3 regions of the Gilvimarinus sp. DA14 genome follow, and region 3 is predicted to be linked to each of the others. Evidence: predicted binding sites of a transcription regulator. Region 3 holds the regulator's gene; each other region holds the start of a gene.

Evidence for each region. The regulator sigma-54, encoded in region 3, starts transcription at its own class of promoters, with help from an activator protein. The targets are predictions, from matches to a motif close to TGGCACANNNNTTGCNNT.
Region 1: NHM04_RS00865 (urease accessory protein UreD) is a predicted target of sigma-54. The motif match lies at 1,399-1,416, and genes of this name have one in related genera.
Region 2: flgB (flagellar basal body rod protein FlgB) is a predicted target of sigma-54. The motif match lies at 2,005-2,022, and genes of this name have one in related genera.

What each region holds. Positions count from the first base shown of each region.
Region 1 is NZ_CP100350.1:197,658-200,935, reverse strand. It holds gene NHM04_RS00875 (urease subunit beta) at 1-101, opposite strand, end outside; gene ureA (urease subunit gamma) at 110-412, opposite strand; gene NHM04_RS00865 (urease accessory protein UreD) at 430-1,344, opposite strand; gene ppnN (nucleotide 5'-monophosphate nucleosidase PpnN) at 1,628-3,040, shown strand.
Region 2 is NZ_CP100350.1:754,880-758,157, forward strand. It holds gene NHM04_RS03160 (flagellar hook-basal body complex protein) at 1-346, opposite strand, end outside; gene NHM04_RS03165 (flagellar hook assembly protein FlgD) at 387-1,103, opposite strand; gene flgC (flagellar basal body rod protein FlgC) at 1,114-1,554, opposite strand; gene flgB (flagellar basal body rod protein FlgB) at 1,567-1,968, opposite strand; gene NHM04_RS03180 (protein-glutamate O-methyltransferase CheR) at 2,153-3,013, opposite strand; gene NHM04_RS03185 (chemotaxis protein CheV) at 3,083-3,278, opposite strand, start outside.
Region 3 is NZ_CP100350.1:3,335,009-3,338,286, forward strand. It holds gene rapZ (RNase adapter RapZ) at 1-249, opposite strand, end outside; gene ptsN (PTS IIA-like nitrogen regulatory protein PtsN) at 255-713, opposite strand; gene hpf (ribosome hibernation-promoting factor, HPF/YfiA family) at 715-1,005, opposite strand; gene NHM04_RS14590 (RNA polymerase factor sigma-54) at 1,056-2,576, opposite strand; gene lptB (LPS export ABC transporter ATP-binding protein) at 2,714-3,278, opposite strand, start outside.

The DNA.
Region 1 (3,278 bases), 820 kb from region 3:
ATGGGCCGATCGCCCGTATTGGCGATAGTCAGCGTCACCGTGGCACGCCCCTCGTTGAGGATGTGCTCACCGGGTTTAATATCGTATTCACCGGGTATCATGTGGACTCCTAAACGATTGGGTTGTGTACAGTGACAAGCTTGGTGCCATCGGGAAAGGTGGCTTCCACCTGCACCTCATGCACCATCTCAGCGATACCGTCCATCACATCGTCGCGGGTTAAAATCTGACGACCGTAATCCATCAGCTCAGCGACGGTTCTGCCATCGCGCGCTCCCTCCATGATCTCTGCACTAATCAAGGCCACAGCTTCGGGGTAATTTAGCTTTACTCCGCGCGCCTTGCGCCTTTCTGCCAGTAACGCTGCGGTAAACAGCAGCAACTTATCTTTGTCTCTAGGACTTAATTCCATCTGGCTATCCCCTGTGTTTACGTATTCCAGATTCTCGGTTGCACAGCTTCGCGGCCTATCATAGTCGGGCGGATTGCTGCCCAAATAGCCGCAAAACCAATGCGACACTGTGCGGCACTTGGGCCTAAATAACGGGCAATCAACAAGCCCTGCTTTTGCGTAATCCCCCAACTTGCGCCTTGATCGCTGTGCTCTGCCGCCAAGTGCTCAAGTAATTGATCGATGTCGTCGCGAGGGATACTGACTTTTGCCACCATAGTGCCAAACGCGGTAGCCCCTTGCAGGCCCCAGGGCTGCTGCATAATTGGATCACCCCCGCAGACGCGGTTACGCTCGCGAAGTATAGGCAGCCCCTCCAGACTCACTTCTAAGGTTTGCAGCAATTCGCCGTCGTTAAAAGTCTCATCGCAAGCGGGACGCCCCAAGCAGACAATATCCCACAAACAAAACCGACTGTCTTTGTGTGCATCGACTCGGGTATGCAACCTGGCGTTGGCACCGTTAAAAATGATTGTCTCTTGCGGCAACCACTCAAGTGAGCTGTGGGGTTCCACCCGTAAAGAGATCGTCTGCTCCTGGGTGATACTTTTGTTACTGTGACGCAACGCCTTTAGCGAATACACCTTCCCCGCCGAGGGCGTAGTGACCAGCGCTTGCGCACCACTCTCGGTGGCCATGTCTAACGTCAGTTGATCGCCAACCACCAACCCGCCCGGTGGATGCAGCAAATACACATGAGCTAATTGGCCTTCAGGATAGAACGGCCTCTGTACACGCAGGGGGCCCTGGTGTTTCGCGCGGGTAACTCGGGTAGCCCCACCTCTGTGCGCCAGGCGCAGCGTTAAACTGGCGAGCCAGGAGCGTGAAATTTGTGCAGAACTATCGCGGGAGGGGATACTTAAACCCTCCGCTGGCTGGGCAATTAAGGTCAAAGCTAACTCTCTTTTCTTGCCGGGCGACACCCCCGGTCTATTGTTGGGCATAGGGGAACAAGAAGCATGCCAACCGCAGCTGGCTTACAGGTCAGTATTGTCGGGAATCTCGCTCTCAACCACCAGTTAAAACGCACCACTTTGATGCTACCGAGAAAACAACGCAACAAAAAGCACCACATGGGTGCATAGACCTGGCTCACTCTTGGAATTTAATCAACGGCGCCCAATTAAGATGGGTTACACTCAAAAAGAATAGTTGTTCAACAGGAAGTAGAAGTCTATGCCTCAAAGTCAGTTACCTTATCAGCACACTCATCGTGAAAGCGGTACCTACCACACCATCGATGCCATTATCTCGCCGCAAGACCAACTGAATATTCTCTCTAAGGCGGAAGTAGCAAAGCTTTTAGACGTCAGCCAAAGCGGTCTTTATAAATTGTTTCGCAGTTGTTCGCTCGCGGTACTCAACTGCGGCAACTCTCTGGATGACGGTAAGGAATTGATGGAACGCTACCCGGACTTCGCTATCAGCGTGATCCAGGAGGAGCGCGGGATAAAGCTGGATGTAAAAGGCGCTCCCGCCAGTGCTTTCGTCGATGGCAAAATGATTCGCGGCATCAGCGAGCACTTGTTTGCGGTATTGCGCGACGTAATATTTGCCAGTAGCGATGACCGCTTGAGCCGAGTACTGCAAAGCGCAGCCCCCGAGGCAACCACCGACGCCGTGTTTCATATGCTGCGTAACGCCGACATCATTCGTCCTAAAGTGGACCCCAATGTAGTGGTCTGCTGGGGCGGGCACTCCATCAGTATGGGCGAATACGACTACACTAAAAAAGTCGGCTACCAAATGGGCCTGCGCGGCCTGGATATCTGCACGGGTTGCGGCCCGGGCGCAATGAAGGGTCCGATGAAAGGCGCCACCATCGGCCACGCCAAGCAACGTCTGGGCGTTGGGCGTTATATCGGCATCACCGAACCCGGTATTATCGCCGCCGAAGCGCCCAACCCTATTGTTAACGAGCTGGCGATCATGCCAGATATCGAGAAGCGTCTGGAAGCTTTTGTGCGGGCTGGCCATGGCATCGTGGTGTTTCCCGGCGGCGCGGGGACGGCGGAAGAAATCCTCTATTTACTCGGCATTCTGCTTCACCCAGACAACCGTGAACTGCCCTTCCCTTTAGTGTTCACCGGCCCATCCAGCGCCGCTGATTACTTTCGCCAAATCGATCAGTTTATCGGTGCGACTCTAGGCCCCGAAGCGCAGCAAAAATACCAGATTATTATCGATAACCCTGAAGCCGTCGCCCACGCCATGGTTGCGGGGATTGCATCGGTGCGGGCCTTTCGTAAAAACACTGACGATGCTTACTACTTTAACTGGCAACTCAAGATATCGCCGGACTTTCAGCAGCCGTTTGCCCCTACCCACACTAATATGAGCAACCTGCAGCTAAGCCGCGACCTGAACAACCACACCCTGGCGGCCAATCTTAGACGAGCCTTTTCCGGCATTGTGGCGGGGAACGTAAAAGAAGAAGGGATTCGCGCGATTGAAAAGCACGGCTTATTCGAAATTAGTGGCGAGCAGAGCATTATGCAACCGGTTGATGCCCTGTTGACCGCATTCCAACAACAGGGCCGCATGAAGCTGCCGGGAAGCCACTACACTCCCTGCTACCGAATTGTGTAACAGTAGCTTCACATCGTTGCAATAATGCTATGGCAGTGTAGGAAATGTCCTACAGAAAGAAGCGTAAATAGCGCCTTTTCCAAACCTTACAGTTGGACGATACTGTATTCACAGGGACGTTACAGGGATGCCGACGGGGCCAGGATGGTTCACAGGACGTTTTGCCAGGCAGGCCAGGGATTAAAACAAGCAAAAGCAAGGAAGACAGGGATTTAGGGATAGTCAACAACGGACAGGA
Region 2 (3,278 bases), 1.4 Mb from region 3:
TCACGACAAAACCGTCTTTATCCAAACCAAAAGCGCCAGAGCGGGTAAACAACTGATCACCGCCGTTATCAACGACGAAAAAGCCACCGCCGTTAACCGCCAAATCCAGCTGATTATCGGTAAAGTTCAAATTGCCCTGACTAAACTGCTGGCGAATATTCTGTACCGTTACCCCGGCACCTGGTGTATTCGAGGTGCTGCCCAGCAGCGAGCTGGCGTAGACATCGCCGAACTCGACCCGAGAGGTTTTAAACCCCGTGGTGCTGGCGTTTGCAATATTATTGCCCGTGACTTCTAAGTCTGTATTGGCGGCACGAATACCGCTTAGCGCTGTGTTAAATGGCATGGTTTTGCTTCTCCCGTATTAGGAACACCACAGATTTTAATTAGTTAAATTGCGTTACTTGGCCGATATCCACGGCGCCCACCCCGGCGAGGTTAAGAATAATTTCGCCGTTCGTACCCAGAGTTACACTATTGACATTGGCGCTTAGTGAGGTCGCCAGCTGCTCGGTTTGGCCATCGACATTGGCGTTGACCTCAAAGCGGTAATCACCTGCCGAAGCGGCCTCCTCTCCCATGCTCCAATCCAGCAGCTCACCGTTCACCTCCATGTACTGACCATCCCAGCGGAACACCAGCTCACCGGCGGGCTGCGACCCCAGAGGGACCTGCCCCACCAGGGAACCGCCCTCGTCGTAAATATTGACCCGTAAATCCGAGGTAGACTGCTCCAGATCGACCGAACCGGCCACGATGCCGCCTGGCATCAGCTGTGTGGTTTCAGTTGGCACGGACACAGATGTGCCCACCAGACTGGAAGCCTGCAATGCCTGGTTCGACATAAAGCTGCCGCTAAAGGCCTCGAACTGACTGTTGAGTTTTTCCAGGCCTTCCACGGAACTAAACTGAGCCAGCTGGGCGATAAACTCACTGTTTTCCTGCGGGTTCAGCGGGTCCTGATTGTTCATTTGGGTAATCATGAGCTCAAGAAAGGCCGATTGCCCCAGCTCGTTGGTTTTGGTTTCGGGCTCTTTCTCTTTAATACTCAAATTACTGAGAATATTGGCCGCCGCACTGCCATCATTGTTGACTGTGGTCATTAGCGTTTCCTCACTGCCCCATGGTCAGAACGCGCTGGGCCATTTGCCGGGCGGCGTTCATCACCTCGACATTCACCTGAAAAGAACGCGAGGCCGAGATCATGTTGGTCATTTCTTCAACCACATTAACGTTGGGATAAAACACATACCCCTCTTCGTCGGCGAGTGGATGATTAGGCTCGTAGCGCTGCTCGTAGGGCGCATCACTTTCAACCACACCCATCACCTGCACCCCGGCACTAGCGCGCTGGTCAGCGCCGTCAATGGCGAGCCCTTGGCTCATGGCATCGCGAGCCAAGGCCGCAAATACAGGCTGCCTGGAGCGGTACACATCGCCGGCACTGGAAGCCGCCGACTGTGCGTTGGCCAGATTACTGGCAGTGGTATTAAGACGCAGACTCTGTGCATTCATGCCGCTGCCGGCCACATCAAAAATATTCGCGAGTGACATATAAGCCTCCTGTTATTGGCCGGTAAGGGCTTTGCTCAGCCCTTTGAACTTTTTGTTCAGCATCATAAAGCTGGCCTGAAAATCTAAAGCGTTTTTCATAAATTCAGCGTGTTCCACCTGGTCTTCCACGGTGTTGCCATCGATGGAGGGCTGCTGGGGAGTGCGATACAACAGGTGTTGGCTGGAAGGCGAACCGTTATTGAGCTGCAGGTGTCCCTCGGCGGTCTGCGCCATAGACACCGTGCGTGAGCCGCCGGTGTGCTCGGCCAGCACTGATTTAAAATCAAAATCGCGCGCTTTGAAGCCGGGGGTGTCTGCATTAGCCAGGTTATTCGCCAACACCTCGGCACGACGCGCTCTGAGCGCCAGTGCCGGTTCGTGAATGCCTAAGGCCTGCTGAAAGGAGATTGCCATTGCCGCACCTGTTAAAAAATAAGTTCTGAGGAACCTATAGCACAGGCTGTGCCAGCAACAACAAAACCACTCAAGATATTGATTTATATATGTTTTTTAAATTTTCAAATGGTGACCTGGAGCAAAGCGGGAGAGGCGGGCACGGCAAAGCGGTAAGCAGTTGCCGCTTTGCCGATTGAGAGAACTACAGTGCGCGATAGAGGATTCCGGGCTCGCAACGAACCATCTCAAACAAATGCCCAAGCTGCCCTACCCCCTCTGAAGATCCCAAAAAAAGTACCCCGCCAGGTTTGAGGCTGGCGTGGATTTTCTGCAGAATTTTGGCTTTCAGCTCGGCGTTAAAGTAAATCAGGACATTGCGGCAAAACACTACGTCAAACCGACCGAGTGCGGCGTAGGAATCGAGCAAATTTAACGGTCGAAACTCGATCTTGTCTCGCAAAATGGGCTTGACCCGCCAGCGACTGGCATCGACAGCGTCGAAAAACATATCCCGGCGCTCCGGCGATAAACCTCTCATCACGGATAATCGGTCATATTCGCCCAGGCGCGCCTGCTGCAAAACAATCGAAGAAAGGTCAGTCGCGACAATTTGCACCGGTCGGCTCAGGGTGCCCATGGCTTTGCGCTTGTACTCTTCGACCGTCATGCTCAAAGAGTAAGGCTCCTGGCCAGAAGAACAGGCTGCCGACCAAATACGCACAGGCCCGTACATGCGATTAGCCGGCGCCATTAGCTCCGGCAATAACTTGTTTTTTAAATGCTCAAAAGGATAGGTATCGCGAAACCAAAACGTCTCGTTAGTGGTCATCACATCGATAACCTGATCACGCAGACTGCGATTCGAATTGCGTTTTAACTCGGTGATAAGCTCGCCGAAGCTGTGCAGCCCGTGCTCCTCCAGCAACCGTCGTACCCGGTTGGTGACCAGGTATTGCTTATTTTCTCCCAGCGCAATGCCACAGGCATCCTGCAAAAACTGGCGGAAGTGATCAAACTCCGCCTGCTCCATTTGCTGCTCAGAACCTCGGAACTGGCTACTCATAAACGACCCTGCCTGACACGTTCGCCTAGCGAACGTTTTAGATGAACTAAAGCGTCTAATTCGCTGATTTTACTCACTTTCAGACAAAAGATCTTCACCGGTAATAGCCAGTACCCGATCGTTGACTCGCTTGGCCAATTCATCCGGGTGAAACTTGGCCAGAAAATCGTCCGCCCCTACCTTTTTCACCATGGCGGCATTAAATACACCGCTTAAGGACGTGTGCAATATAATGAACATATCCTTCAACTGGGGGTTTGCTCGC
Region 3 (3,278 bases):
CAAATGGGCGTCTTTCAGGGTATGCACCATCTGCGGAAAAATACCCAAGTCTTGCCAGGCGTCGCGAATGTCTATGCCGATGGCAAAGTTCTGATTTTCAGCGTCTTTGTGAACCTGGATTTGCGCCACCAGCGCCGGCAGTAAGCTGACCGGTAGGTTGTCGATACAGTTGTAGCCCGCATCTTCCAGCGCATTCAGGGCTGTACTTTTACCCGAGCCCGATAGCCCGCTGACAATCACTAAATGCATGGTATTTAATCCGGCTGATCTATTGCGGCTTGATACAGCTGCTCTGGCGACTCGGCCCGGCGCAAGGCGTCACGGTAGGGCGCTTCATTTAATGCTGAGGCAAGCGCTGCCAGGGTTTTTAAATGGTCATCTTCGGCTTCGGCCGGAACAAGCATGGCAAATACGACATCCACCGCTTCGCCGTCGATAGCGTCGAAGTCGATGGGCTCTTCAAGGGTGATGAGTGCCCCGAGGGTGGAGTCGCAGCCGGGAATACGGCAGTGGGGAATGGCGATGCCATGGCCGATGCCGGTGGAGCCTAACTTTTCCCGTGCGATAAGCCGCCTGAAAATATCATCGGCATCCATTCCCGGCACCTGCTCGGCAATGGTGTTGGCGAGAATTTCCAGGGCGCGCTTCTTACTCACGCCTTCGATGCGACATAGGGTACGCTGGGGGGAGAGTATTTGATCTATTTGCATGATATCAGCGGTGGCTTTTCAGCTTTTCTTTGTGCTTAATCAACTGGCGATCAAGCTTGTCGGTTAGGGCGTCGATGGCGGCGTAAAGATCCTCGGAGTCAGCGTCGGCAAAAATATCTTTGCCATTGACGTGAATAATAGCTTCGGCTTTTTGGGTGTTTTTTTCGACTTCGAGAATGACGTTGATGCTGGTAATAAATTCGCTGTGGTGGGTCAAACGCTCCAGCTTGGTGTGTACATAGTTATTGATGGCATCGGTAATTTCCAAATGATGACCACTGATGTTCACTTGCATACTAGAGTCCTCTGTTGTCTGGGGCGGCAGTTTGCGCCGCCCCGGAAATGTTACACCAGGCTTTTACGCTCGTTGGACGGCGGAATATTGAGAGATTCCCGGTATTTGGCGATGGTGCGCCTGGCAACCTGAATGCCTTGCTCGGCCAGCATTTGCGTGATCTTGCTGTCGCTGAGGGGCTTTTTCGGGTTTTCGGCGGCAATCAGCTTTTTAATGATAGCTCTAATTGCGGTCGAGGAACATTCACCCCCTGAATCGGTACTGACGTGGGACGAGAAAAAGTACTTCAGCTCGAAAATACCCTGTGGGGTGTGCATATACTTTTGCGTCGTCACCCGCGAGATGGTCGATTCGTGCATTTCTACCAGCTCGGCGATATCGTGCAACACCAGAGGCTTCATGGCCTCGGCGCCATAGTCGAGAAAACCGCGTTGTTTTTCTACGATGCAGGTGGCCACTTTTAACAGGGTTTCATTTCGGCTTTGCAGGCTTTTCAAAAACCAGCGCGCCTCTTGTAAATTGTTCTTTAAAAAGGTGTTTTCGCGGCTGGAGTCGGCGCGTTTTACCAGTGATGCATAGCCCGTGTTAATGCGCAGGCGTGGCGCGATGTCCGGATTTAGCTCCACTGTCCAGCGCCCCTCGCGCTTCTCGACAAACACATCCGGCACCACGTATTCGGTTTCGCGGGTGTCGATAATGTCACCCGGGTGCGGATTGAGGCTCTTTATCAGCGCCACCGCCTGGGCAAGTTCCGGCTCTTTGAGACGGGTTTTACGCATCAATTGGCGGTAATCGCGGCTGCCAAGTAGAGGTAGGTACTGCTGTACGATCAGCTTTGCGGCGTCGAGAAATGGAGTGGATTTATCGAACTGGGACAGTTGCACCAGCAGACAGTCGGTCAGGTTTTCACTGCACACCCCCGAGGGATCAAACTGTTGCAGGCGGCGTTTAACCGCCTGAACTTCGTCTAGCTCAAGCTCTTCGAGGTTTTCGCTGAGGCCTTCGTATATCTCTTCTAGGGTGGTGCTAAGTAGTCCACTGGGCTCGACGGCGTCGATGATTGCCATGGCGATCAGCTCGTCGCGCTCGGACAGGGGCGTGAGATTGAGCTGCCACATCAAGTGATCGTACAGAGATTCGGTGCTGCCACGGCGGCTTTCAAAATCGCTGTCATCGCCTTCGTAATTACTGGCCGGCAGCGCGGGGCCAGAGCTTTCGTAGACGTCATCCCAGCTGGTGTCGACGGGTAGGTCTTGGGGGATGGCCTCACTCCACTCGCTGTCGGCCTGGGGGTCGCCATCGTTGTCACTGCTGTTAGTTGGTGTCTCGGAAGTGGCGTTAGCCGTTTCGCGCGCCTCAGCGGTCTCATGGGTGTCGTTAGCTTCAGAGTTTTTATCGCTCTGTTCGCTGTCGAGGTTTTCCTCCATTTCCAGCATAGGGTTGGAGTCTAGCGCCTCTTGGATTTCCTGTTGTAAATCCAGAGTAGACAACTGCAGCAGGCGAATGGCCTGCTGCAGTTGAGGTGTCATAGTGAGCTGTTGGCCCAGCTTAAGCTGTAGCGATTGCTTCATAATTTTTGATGTTTCTTTCGGGCATTAATCGCAGAGTGTAGTCAGCCTACTGCTCGCAGGCAACACGTTTAAGCAATGTTTATGCCTGAGGCGCAAAAAAATTTAAAAGTCAAGATGGGCTGAGGCGATGTGGGCGCTTAGAGCATGAAGTTTTCGCCCAGATACACTTTGCGTACCTTCGCATTACTGAGGATGTCCTCTGAGTTGCCTTCGGCGATGATATGTCCCTCGGACACAATATAGGCTTTTTCGCAGATGCCCAGCGTCTCGCGCACATTGTGATCGGTGATCAAAATGCCGATATCCCGGTCTTTCAGGTGGCGCACAATCTGCTGAATGTCGCTCACCGAAATGGGGTCGACCCCGGCGAAGGGTTCATCTAGCAAAATAAACGCGGGGTTGGTGGCCAGGGCGCGGGCGATCTCAACGCGGCGCCGCTCGCCGCCAGACAGAGCCATGCCCAGGCTGTCGCGAATGTGAGTGATGTGAAACTCGTGCATCAGAGATTCCAGCTCATCCTTGCGCTGCTCGGCACTGAGATCTTTGCGAGTTTGCAAAATGGCGAGAATGTTATCGGCCACCGAAAGCTTGCGAAACACCGAGGCCTCTTGCGGCAGATAACCAATACCGGCGCGGGCACGCCCGTGAATCGGCAGTGAGGTGAGGTCTTGTTCGTTCAGGCTGACACTGCCGCGATCGGCT